2 regions of the Kitasatospora sp. NPDC096128 genome follow, and region 1 is predicted to be linked to the other one. Evidence: riboswitches for the same ligand, from Rfam matches in the RefSeq annotation. Region 1 holds a riboswitch; the other holds the start of a gene.

Region 1 (6,091 bases):
GCAGACGACGGCCGTGACCCAGAACGCGTGCTTGTAGGCGTCCAGGGTGGGCAGCAGAATCGGCATCTTGATCGGGAGCTTGATGGTGTCGCCGGTCAGGATGGCGGTCATCACGGCGGTGCCGATCGCGCCGCCGACGGTGCGGAGCACGGAGTTCATGCCGTTGGCGATGCCGCTCTGCTCGACCGGGACGGCGCCGTTGATGAAGGCGGGCATCGCGGCGAAGGCGAGGCCGATGCCGAGGCCGAAGATCGCGGAGGCGGTGTAGATGTCGCCTTCGGCGCTGTGGCGCAGGGCCAGGTAGGCCATCGCGATCGCGCCGAGGACGCCACCGAGGACCAGCGGCAGGCGCGGGCCGCGGCGGGCGATCAGCAGGGCGCCGATCGGGGCGGCGATCATCGAGCCGATCGCGGACGGCAGCAGCATCACACCGGCGTGCAGGACGCTCGCGGTGAAGCCGTAGTGGGCCAGCTTCTCCGGGGTCTGGGCGAAGTTGCTGATGACCATGAACGAGCCGTACATGCCGAAGCCGATCAGCAGGCCGGCCAGGTTGGTGAAGGCGACGGCCGGGCGGCCCATCATCTTCAGGTCCACCAGCGGGTGGGCGACCTTGGTCTCGATGACGCCCCAGATCAGGGCGACCACCGCGGCGACGGCGAACAGGCCGAGGGTCTTGGTGGAGGTCCAGCCCCAGTGGTTGCCCTGGCTGACCGCGACCAGCAGGGCGGAGAGCCAGCCGGCCAGGGTGATCGCGCCGAGCGGGTCGGCGCCGCCCTCCTTGTCGGTCACCGGGTCGGTCGGGACCCGGAAGGCGACCAGGGCGACCGCGAGCAGGCCGAAGGCCAGGCCCATCCAGAAGATCGACTTGTAGTTCCAGTGCTCCAGCAGCAGGCCGGTCGCGACCAGGCCCAGGCCGGAGCCGACGCCCATCGAGGCGCTGATGGCGGCGACGCCGCCGGTCACCTTCTGCTTGGGCAGCTCGTCCCGGACGATGCTGATCGCCAGCGGCATCACGCCACCGCCGGCGCCCTGGAGGACGCGGGCGACGATCAGCCAGGTGAAGGAGTGGGTGCAGACCGCCAGCGCCGAACCGGCGACCAGGCCGGCCAGCGAGATCAGCAGCATGGGCTTGCGGCCCCGGAGGTCGCCGAAGCGGCCCAGCAGGGGAGTCAGCACGGCGGCGGACAGCAGGTTGGCGGTCATCAGCCAGGTGATGTTCGACCCGGAGACGTCCAGTTCCTTGGCCAGCGACGGCAGGATCGGGACGACCGCGGTCTGCACCACGCTGAACGACAGCATCGCCAGGATGAGGGCCGGCAGGACCCGGGCGTTGCTCTGCTTCTCGGCCGCGGTGGTGGGCTGTGGTGCCTCACTCACGGTTGCTTCCTCCCGTACATAGTGAATGAACTGAAGTAACTTTGCAGGGAGATACTTCAGAGTGTCAAATATCGAGTGGTTAAGATTTGGCAAAGGTGAAGATCTCGCCTGCCACGGACCGGCACTGACGGGCGCTCGGGCGGGGCTGCCGCCGGGGGGAGGTGCAGGTGATCTCGGGCATGACAAGGGCCCCGGATGTCGAGTCCGGGGCCCTTGCTTCGGGGCGGGCGGGGCGGGGCGGTCAGGCCAGCGGGCGCAGGGCGGCGGGGCGGGAGCCGTCGGCGACCTGGTTGAGCGGGGTGCCCGCCTCGGCGGGGGAGTCGGACGGGGTCTCGGGGGCCGTGGCGTCGTGGACCTCGACGTGCTCGCGGCGGAGCTCGTCCCGGACCACCTCCTCCTCCGTGTAGCGCTCGACCACCAGGCGGACCCGCTCGATCGGGGCGAGGTACTTGCGGACCACCGGCCGCTCCTCGCGGAGGGTGACCTCCTCGATCGCCTCGTCGATCTCCTTCTCGGTCAGCGAGTCCCGCTCGGCGTCGCTGACCGGCATCCGCTCCACCCGGACCCGTTCGCGGACCACCGGGACGCGGCGCTCGACCTGCTCGCTGGTCACGTACTTGCGCAGCTTCGCGGTGCCCAGGACGTGCCACTCGGTGGTGATCTCCAGCCGCTCCTCGCGGCAGGTGATCTCGACCGGGCCGCTGGGGGCCGAGGAGGCGGCGGTGCCGTTCGGAGCCGGCGCGGTCGCGGCGGGCTGCGGCTTCGGTTCGACCGCGGGGGCGGCGAGCGGTGCGGTCGCGGTGCCGTTGGCGACCGGTGCGGGGGTGCTGAGGGTTCGCACGTGGGCCTCCGTGGCGGTGTCGGTGCTGGTGTGGGTGGCGGTCGTGGTGGTCATGGCGGTCGTCGTGGGGCCGGGGTCGGCGGAGTGGAAGGCGATCGGCTTGGCGGTCCCGGTGGCCGTGGTGGTGCCGAAGTCGAGGTCGGGCCGGCCGTCCCGGGCGGGCTCCTCGGCGGCCGGGCGGCCGTCCACGGGGGTGTCGAGGCCGTAGTAGCGGTAGAGCTGGAGTTCCTGGGCGGGAGACAGGTGTTGGCCCACGCCGAAGTCCGGCGAGTCCTTGACCAGCGACTTGTCGTAGGGCACCCGGAGCTCGTCGCCGGAGAACTCGCTCGTGGTGAGCGGGACGAAGGCGTCCCGGCCGAAGATGCCGGTCCGGACGGCCGCCCACTCCGGATGCCCGGTGGCGTCGTCCAGGTACACCTCGTCCACCGTGCCGATCTTGTCTCCGTTGCGGTCGACCGCCTTGTGGCCGATGAGGTCCCGGGGGTCGATGTCGGTCTGCACTCTTTCCTCCAAGCGCTGCGCCTGCGGAACTCCCGCAGGTGAGGCGGCCGGAGCACCCGTCCCGTCCGCCACTTCACACCAAAAGCCATGAATCGGACGGGCGCGACCGGGGTGCGCCGGACGGGCTCGGCACTGGGCCGTCCGGGGGACGCGCGTAGACCCGGAGTGACCCGACGCACCCGTGATCGGAAGGCCTCCCGCTGGTACCCTGGGCCGCGACCGCCGAGCCCGCTCGGGAGAGTCCCCGACAGCGAAAACCGCTGGTCGGGGCGCCGAAGGAGCAACTCCTCCCCGGAATCTCTCAGGCATCCGTACCGTGCGGGATAGGTCACTCTGGAAAGCAGGGCAGGACCGCCGGCGCGGGAGCCGACGATCACCACCCTCACCGACGGTGCAAGCCGACGAAGCGCCACAGCGCGACGTGCGGGCGAAGCTCTCAGGTCCCGATGACAGAGGGGGAGGCCTTTCGGGTCCGCCCGCCCAGACCGGTCCGCTGTCCGCAGCGGCGCGGCCGACCGGCGTGCGCACCCCCGCCGGTCCGTGACCAGGAGGCCTCGACCACCATGAACGCCCAGCCGAACGCGGGACGCCCCACCAGCGCCTCGACCCTCACCGAGCTTGAGCTGGCCAGCCCCTTCGAGAACCGCCACATCGGCCCCGACGCGGCCGCGCAGGAGAAGATGCTGGCCGCCGTCGGCTACGGCTCGCTCGACGAGCTCGCCGCCACCGCCGTTCCCGAGGCGATCCGCTCCATCACCGCCCTGGACCTGCCCGGCGGCCGCAGCGAGGCCCAGGTCCTCGCCGAGCTGCGCGAGCTGGCCGGCCGCAACCAGGTGCTCCAGCCGATGATCGGCCTGGGCTACTACGGCACCTTCACCCCGCCGGTGATCCTGCGCAACGTCATGGAGAACCCGGCCTGGTACACCGCCTACACCCCGTACCAGCCGGAGATCTCGCAGGGCCGCCTGGAGGCGCTGCTCAACTTCCAGACCCTGGTCTCCGACCTGACCGGCCTGCCCACCTCCGGCTCCTCGCTGCTGGACGAGGGCACCGCGGCCGCCGAGGCGATGGCGCTGGCCCGCCGCGTCACCAAGGTCAAGGGCGGTGTCTTCCTGGTCGACGCCGAGACCCTGCCGCAGACCATCGCGGTGATCAACACCCGCGCGGTGCCGACCGGTGTCGAGGTCGTCGTCGCCGACCTGTCCGAGGGCATCCCCGCCGAGATCGCCGAGCGCGGCGTCTTCGGCGTGCTGCTCCAGTACCCGGGCGCCACCGGCGTGGTCCGCGACCTCACCCCGGTGATCGAGCAGGCGCACGGCCTGGGCGCGATCGTCGCCGTGGCCGCCGACCTGCTGGCGCTGACCCTGCTGAAGTCTCCCGGCGCGCTCGGCGCCGACATCGCCTGCGGCACCTCGCAGCGCTTCGGCGTCCCGATGGGCTTCGGCGGCCCGCACGCCGGCTACCTCTCGGTGCGCGCCGAGTACGCCCGCTCGCTGCCCGGCCGCCTGGTCGGCGTCTCCGTCGACGCCGACGGCAACCGCGCCTACCGTCTGGCCCTGCAGACCCGCGAGCAGCACATCCGTCGCGAGAAGGCCACCAGCAACATCTGCACCGCCCAGGTGCTGCTCGCCGTGATGGCCTCGATGTACGCCGTCTACCACGGCCCGGACGGCCTGGCCGACATCGCCCGCCGCACCCACCGCTACGCCGCCGCCCTCGCCGAGGGCCTGCGGGCCGGCGGCGTCGAGCTGCTGCACGGCGAGTTCTTCGACACCGTCACCGCCGTCGTCCCGGGCCGCGCCGCCGAGATCGCCGCCGCCGCCCGCGCCAACGGCATCAACGTGTTCCAGGACGGCGAGGACCGGATCTCGGTCTCCGCCGACGAGACCACCACCCGCGAGCACCTGGCCGGCGTCTGGGCCGCGTTCGGCGTCCCCGCGGTCGAGGTCGCCGAGGCCGCCGACGCGCTGCCCGCCGCGCTGCTGCGCGAGGACGAGTACCTGACCCACCCGGTCTTCCACAGCCACCGCTCGGAGACCGCCATGCTGCGCTACCTGCGCCGCCTGTCGGACCGGGACTACGCGCTGGACCGCGGCATGATCCCGCTGGGCTCCTGCACCATGAAGCTCAACGCCACCACCGAGATGGAGGCGGTGACCTGGCCCGAGTTCGGCCAGCTGCACCCCTTCGCGCCGGTCGACCAGGCCGCCGGCTACCTGACCCTGATCCGCCAGCTGGAGCAGCAGCTGGTCGAGGTCACCGGCTACGACGCCGTCTCGATCCAGCCGAACGCGGGCTCCCAGGGCGAGCTGGCCGGTCTGCTGGCCGTCCGCGCCTACCACCACGCCAACGGCGACACCCAGCGCGACGTCTGCCTGATCCCGTCCTCGGCGCACGGCACCAACGCCGCCTCCGCGGTGATGGCCGGCATGCGCGTGGTCGTGGTGAAGACCCTGGTCGACGGCGACGTGGACGTCGAGGACCTGAAGGCCAAGATCGAGCAGAACCGCGACAACCTGTCGGTGCTGATGGTCACCTACCCGTCGACCCACGGCGTGTACGAGACCCAGATCACCGACATCTGCGCCCTGGTGCACGAGGCCGGCGGCCAGGTGTACGTCGACGGCGCCAACCTGAACGCCCTGGTCGGCCTGGCCAAGCCGGGCAAGTTCGGCGCGGACGTCTCGCACCTGAACCTGCACAAGACCTTCTGCATCCCGCACGGCGGCGGCGGCCCGGGCGTCGGCCCGGTCGCGGTGCGCGCCCACCTGGCGCCGTACCTGCCGAACCACCCGCTGCAGGAGGAGGCCGGCCCGGCCACCGGCGTCGGCCCGATCTCGGCCGCGCCGTGGGGCTCGGCGGCGATCCTGCCGATCTCCTGGGCGTACGTCCGGCTGATGGGCGGCGAGGGCCTCAAGCACGCGACCCAGGTCGCCGTGCTGAACGCCAACTACATCGCCAAGCGGCTGGCGCCGCACTTCCCGGTGCTCTACACCGGCCCGGGCGGGCTGGTCGCGCACGAGTGCATCATCGACCTGCGCCCGCTGACCAAGGAGACGGGCGTGACGGTGGACGACATCGCCAAGCGCCTGATCGACTACGGCTTCCACGCGCCGACGATGTCGTTCCCGGTGGCCGGCACGCTGATGATCGAGCCGACCGAGTCCGAGGACCTGCACGAGATCGACCGGTTCTGCGACGCGATGATCGAGATCCGGGGCGAGATCGACAAGGTCGGCTCGGGCGAGTGGGCGGCCGACGACAACCCGCTGCGCAACGCCCCGCACACCGCCGCCACGCTGGCCGGCGACTGGGCGCACGGCTACTCGCGGCAGGAGGCGGTCTTCCCGGCGGGCGTGAACCCGGCGGACA
Region 2 (6,091 bases), on a different contig from region 1:
CACCTGCGGCTCGCTCAGCTTCAACGGACCGGCCGGCAGCCGGTCCAGGCCCGCGGCCACCCGCCGCAGGTCCGCCCACGGCACCCCGACCCCGCCGCCCGGCGCGTGCGGGTTCAGCCACAGGCCCCAGCGGGTGCGGTACAGCGAAGCGGCGATCTCCCGCCCCGAGATGACCTCGTGGGCCCGGGCCCAGCCGGAGGCGGTCAGCTGCTCGGGCGAGGTGACGGCCGGCGCGTACCCGTGGCCGCTGATCTCCATGTTCCCGTACTGGGCGTCCGGGCTGCCCGGTGTGCCGTGCCAGAGCAGCATCCAGACCTGGCCGTCGGCCAGCGCGTGCAGCAGCCGCTCGTACGCGTCGAAGCGCTCCGGCGCGACCTCGCGCAGGGCCTGCTCCAACCCGCCCGGGTCCGCGCCCGGGCGTCCGGCCGGAGCCTGGCCCCAGGACCCCGGCGCCCCGCCCGCTCCCGTTCCCGCACTCATGCGCCCACCTCGCCGCGCCTCTTTCCTGAACCCGCCGGCCCGTCAGCCGCCTGCACGCACCCTATGGCGCGGCACCGGCCACCGCCACGGCGACGTGCCTGTGAAGGATCCCCGCTCACACCCGCGAGTAGAAGGGCATGACCCGGGTCAACAGCCACTCGACCACCGGGTCGTCGGCGAGGTCGAGCAGCACGAGGTGGACGCCGCCCGGCAGCGGCGCGGTTCCCAGCGCCCGCCCGAGCGCCTCGTTCACCGCAGCCGGGTCGGCCGGGGCCGCCGGGTCCAGCTGCACGCCCACGAACATCACGGTCGGCTCGCCCTCGATGCTGGCCAGCGCCCGGCGCGCGGTCAACACCCCCGGCAGGGAAGACAGTTCCGCCCGGCAGGCGGCCAGGAAGTGCTCCGGGTCCTCGCCCGGCACCGGCTCGCGCAGGGCCACCCGGCCGCCCGTCGGCGCCTCCGGCTGCTGCTCCCAGCGGTCCTCGCGCGGGCCGCGGCGCAGCTCCGCCACGCCCTGCGGCGGCACCGGGATGCCCACCGCCGCCTCGGGGTTGACCGCGATGCCCACGCCCAGCGGCAGCCCGCGGGCGAACTCCCAGGCCGGCGCGACCGCGAAGGCCATCCCCGGCGCCTGCTGGAGGAACACCTCCTGCGAGGAGAACACCGGCACGTACGGGGCCCCGGCCAGCTCCACGGTCGGCAGGTCCAGCGACTGCCCGGCCGGGTCGCCCCCGGCCGGCAGCGGGATCCACACCTGGCTGCGGGCCAGCACCTCGATCACCCGCGGGGTCGCCCCCGGGTCGCCCAGCGCGGCCGTCAGCACCTGCTCCAGCTCGTTGGCCGGCCACGCGCCGCCCGACGGCACCGCCTGCGGCCCGTCCCACCCCTGCTGCTGCTCCACCGGGTACTCCATGCGCCGCCGATCCGGCCTCCTGCCGGGTCGGCCGCCCACTGCTGCGCCGACGGGGAGAGTTTAGGGCGTGGGTGCGCCCGACCTCGGTGTGACCGGGGCCCTCTCCCCTCCTCCGCGCGGACGTGCCATGATGTGCGCGTCCGACGGCATGCGCCGCGGGCCCCCACAACTCCACACCGGCCGCTCGAACCCGCGCGGGAGAGCCCGGAGTGCCCCTCAGGAGGCACAGCCGGCGCCGAAGGAGCAAGTCCTCCCCGGAATCTCTCAGGCCCCCCTACCGCGCGGGTTAGGCACATCTGGAAAGCGGCGCGCGACCCGCTCGCGCGCCCACCCACGGTGCAAGCCGCCGTCCTGTCCCCGATGCTGGAACCAGCCGACGCTGGTGCCGGCTGCGGGCAGGTGGGCGGTGAAGCTCTCAGGTTCGACGACAGATGGGGAGACCCACGCCGCCGCATGCCCGCGCGCGGGGTCGGTCCCCGAGCGGGTCCGGTCCGGCGCGCGCACCCCTGAGTGCCCCGACCGAGGAGTTCCTGGCCATGTCGTCCCTCCGCCTGACCGCGCTCGACGCGCTGCACCGCGCCCTCGGCGCGACCATGACCGACTTCGCCGGCTGGGACATGCCGCTGCGCTACGGCAGCGAGCGCGAGGAGCACCTCGCCGTCCGCACCAAGGCCGGCCTGTTCGACCTCTCGCACATGGGCGAGATCACCGTCACCGGCCCGCAGGCCGGCGAGATGCTGGACCACGCGCTGGTCGGCTTCGTCTCCGCGCTCGGCGAGCTGCGCGCCCGCTACACCATGATCTGCGCCGAGGACGGCGGCATCCTGGACGACCTGATCGTCTACCGGCTGCGCGAGGACGCCTTCCTGGTCGTCGCCAACGCCTCCAACGCCCAGCTGGTGCTGGACGAGCTGATCGCCCGGGCCAAGGGCTTCGACGCCGTCGTCACCGACGACCGCGACACCTACGCGCTGATCGCCGTCCAGGGCCCGGAGGCCACCGGCATCCTGGCCGGGACCACCGACGCCGACCTGCCCGGCCTCAAGTACTACGCGATCCTCCCGGCCACCGTCGCCGGCAAGTCCGTCCTGCTGGCCCGCACCGGCTACACCGGCGAGGACGGCTTCGAGATCTTCTGCGCCCCGGCCGACGCCGAGCCGGTCTGGCAGGCGCTGACCGCCGCCGGCGAGGGCCGCGGCCTGGTCCCGTGCGGCCTGTCCTGCCGTGACACGCTGCGCCTGGAGGCGGGCATGCCGCTGTACGGGCACGAGCTGTCCACCGACCTGACCCCGTTCGACGCCGGTCTGGGCCGGGTCGTGCGCTTCGACAAGACCACCAACGAGGGCGCGTTCATCGGCCGCAAGGCGCTGGAGCGGGCCGCCGCCGCGGCCGAGTCCAACCCGCCGAAGGTGCTGGTCGGCCTGGTGTCCGAGGGCAAGCGGGTGCCGCGCGCCGAGTACACGGTGGTCTCCACCGAGGGCGCCCCGATCGGCCGGATCACCTCGGGCGCGCCGTCCCCGACGCTGGGCAAGCCGATCGCGATGGCCTACGTCGACGCGGCCCACGCCACCCCCGGCGGCACCGTCGCGGTGGACGTCCGCGGCAAGCACGAGCCGGTCCAGGTCGTCGCGCTGCCGTTCTACAAGCGCGCCCGCTGAGGCCGTAGCGGCCCCCTCGTTTTCCCGTCCGCGCACGTCGGAGCCGTCCGTGCGGCGGCCCGCTGCGTCGTACCCGCTTCCCATCCTGGAGAATGACGCCATGAGCAACCCCCAGCACCTGCAGTACACCAAGGAGCACGAGTGGCTGACCGCCGCCGAGGACGGTGTCTCGACGGTCGGCATCACCAAGCACGCCGCCGACGCGCTCGGTGACATCGTCTACGTGCAGCTCCCCGAGGTCGGCGACACGGTGACCGCCGGCGAGACCTGTGGCGAGCTGGAGTCGACCAAGTCGGTCAGCGACCTGTACTCCCCGGTGACCGGCGAGGTCACCGAGGTCAACCAGGACGTCCTGGACGACAACAGCCTGGTCAACAGCGCCCCGTTCGAGGGCGGCTGGCTGTTCAAGGTCCGCGTGGAGGCCACCGACACGCTGCTCAGCGCCGCCGAGTACGACAAGCTCACCCACGCCGAGGGCTGAGCCACCCCCGGGGCGGGCCGCCGCACCGCGGCCCGTCCCACCCCCACCGTCCCTCCGCTCTCCTCCCCGGGAAGACCACACCATGACGGTTCTCAACCAGTCCCTGCACGCCCTCGACCCGGAGATCGCCGCCGCGGTCGACGCCGAGCTGCACCGCCAGCAGACCACGCTGGAGATGATCGCCTCCGAGAACTTCGCCCCGGTGGCGGTCATGGAGGCCCAGGGTTCGGTGCTCACCAACAAGTACGCCGAGGGTTACCCCGGCCGCCGGTACTACGGCGGCTGCGAGCACGTCGACGTGGTGGAGCAGATCGCGATCGACCGGGTCAAGGCCCTGTTCGGCGCCGAGCACGCCAACGTCCAGCCGCACTCGGGCGCGCAGGCCAACGCCGCCGCGATGTTCGCGCTGATCCAGCCGGGCGACACCATCCTGGGCCTGAGCCTGGCCCACGGCGGTCACCTGACCCACGGCATGAAGATCAACTTCTCCGGCAAGCTCTACAACGTGGCCGCGTACCACGTCGACGAGAAGACCGGCCAGGTCGACATGGCCGAGGTCGAGCGCCTCGCCAAGGAGCACCAGCCGAAGCTGATCATCGCCGGTTGGTCCGCCTACCCGCGCCAGCTGGACTTCGCCGCGTTCCGCCGGGTCGCCGACGAGGTCGGCGCGCTGCTCATGGTGGACATGGCGCACTTCGCCGGCCTGGTGGCCGCGGGCCTGCACCCGAACCCGGTGCCGTACGCGGACGTGGTCACCACCACGACCCACAAGACCCTGGGCGGCCCGCGCGGCGGCGTCATCCTGTCCAAGGCCGAGTGGGCCAAGAAGATCAACTCCGCGGTCTTCCCGGGCCAGCAGGGCGGTCCGCTGGAGCACGTGATCGCGGGCAAGGCCGTCGCCTTCAAGGTCGCCGCCTCCGAGGACTTCAAGGAGCGCCAGCAGCGCACCCTGGAGGGCGCCAAGATCCTCGCCGAGCGCCTGCTGCAGGCCGACGTCGCCGAGGCCGGCGCCTCGGTGCTGTCCGGCGGCACCGACGTCCACCTGGTCCTGGTCGACCTGCGCAACAGCCAGCTCGACGGCCAGCAGGCCGAGGACCGGCTGCACGAGGTCGGCATCACGGTGAACCGCAACGCCGTCCCGAACGACCCCCGCCCGCCGATGGTCACCTCGGGCCTGCGGATCGGCACCCCGGCCCTGGCCACCCGCGGCTTCCAGGCCGAGGACTTCCGCGAGGTCGCCGACGTCATCGCCGAGGCGCTCAAGCCCGCCTTCGACGAGACCGTCGCCGCCGCGCTCAAGGCCCGGGTCACCGCCCTGGCCGAGAAGTACCCGCTCTACCCGAACCTCTAGTTCGGCCACGGGTGACCGGCCTCACTCCGGCCGGGCGCCTGTCGCTCCGGGGCACCGCGCACACTGGACAGTGCGCGCGGTGCCCCGTTCCGTGCACCGCCCAGTCCTTCCACGAGACCAGACAAGGACGTCCTCCGTGGCCATCAGCGTCTTCGACCTCTTCTCCATCGGCATCGGCCCGTCGAGTTCCCACACCGTCGGCCCGATGCGCGCCGCCCGGATGTTCGCCCGCCGCCTGCGTTCCGAAGGCCTGCTGGAGCAGGTGACCGGCGTGCGCGCCGAGCTGTACGGCTCGCTGGGCGCCACCGGCCACGGCCACGGCACCCCGAAGGCCGTCCTGCTGGGCCTGGAGAACAACTCGCCCCGCAGCGTCGACGTCGACCAGGCGGACAAGGACGTCGAGCGGATCACCGCCGAGAAGCGGATCAACCTGCTCGGCGAGCACCCCGTCGACTTCGACCCCGACAGCCAGCTGATCCTGCACCGGCGCCGCTCGCTGCCGTACCACGCCAACGGCATGACCCTGTGGGCGTTCGCGGCGGACGGCTCGACCCTGCTGGAGAAGACCTACTACTCGGTCGGCGGCGGCTTCGTCGTGGACGAGGACGCGATCGGCGCGGACCGGGTCAAGCCCGACGACACCGTGCTGAAGTACCCCTTCCGCACCGGCGACGAACTGCTCCGGCTCAGCCGGGAGACCGGGCTGTCGATCTCCGGCCTGATGCTGGAGAACGAGAAGGCCTGGCGCAGCGAGGAGGAGATCCGCACCGGGCTGCTGGAGATCTGGGCCGTGATGCAGGAGTGCGTGCGGGCCGGCATGAGCCGCGAGGGCATCCTGCCGGGCGGGCTGAAGGTCCGCCGCCGGGCCGCCTCGGGCGCCCGGGCGCTGCGCGCCGAGGGGATCGGGCCGGCCAACGCGATGGAGTGGGTGACCCTCTACGCGATGGCGGTCAACGAGGAGAACGCCTCCGGCCGCCGGGTGGTCACCGCCCCGACCAACGGCGCGGCGGGCATCATCCCGGCCGTCCTGCACTACTACCTGAACTTCATCCCGGGTGCGGACGAGGACGGCATCGTCCGCTTCCTGCTCGCGGCCGGCGCCATCGGCATGCTCTTCAAGGAGAACGCCTCCATCTCCGGCGCCGAGGTCGGCTGCCAGGGCGAGGTCGGCTCCGCCTGCTCGATGGCCGCGGGCGGCCTCGCCGAGG

The links. A riboswitch is a leader RNA that binds a small molecule or an ion and turns the genes downstream of it on or off. The one in region 1 is predicted to bind glycine.
Region 2: another riboswitch for glycine. It lies ahead of gcvT (glycine cleavage system aminomethyltransferase GcvT); the one in region 1 lies ahead of gcvP (aminomethyl-transferring glycine dehydrogenase).

Annotation. Positions count from the first base shown of each region.
Region 1 is NZ_JBEOSP010000010.1:214,721-220,811, reverse strand. Features, by position in the region: gene ABTY61_RS14565 (MFS transporter) at 1-1,377, opposite strand, end outside; gene ABTY61_RS14560 (PRC and DUF2382 domain-containing protein) at 1,619-2,719, opposite strand; glycine riboswitch at 2,943-3,046, shown strand; glycine riboswitch at 3,048-3,179, shown strand; gene gcvP (aminomethyl-transferring glycine dehydrogenase) at 3,283-6,091, shown strand, end outside.
Region 2 is NZ_JBEOSP010000006.1:53,292-59,382, forward strand. Features, by position in the region: gene ABTY61_RS09110 (enhanced serine sensitivity protein SseB C-terminal domain-containing protein) at 1-480, opposite strand, end outside; gene ABTY61_RS09115 (enhanced serine sensitivity protein SseB C-terminal domain-containing protein) at 596-1,393, opposite strand; glycine riboswitch at 1,579-1,683, shown strand; gene gcvT (glycine cleavage system aminomethyltransferase GcvT) at 1,930-3,051, shown strand; gene gcvH (glycine cleavage system protein GcvH) at 3,152-3,532, shown strand; gene glyA (serine hydroxymethyltransferase) at 3,615-4,883, shown strand; gene ABTY61_RS09135 (L-serine ammonia-lyase) at 5,020-6,091, shown strand, end outside.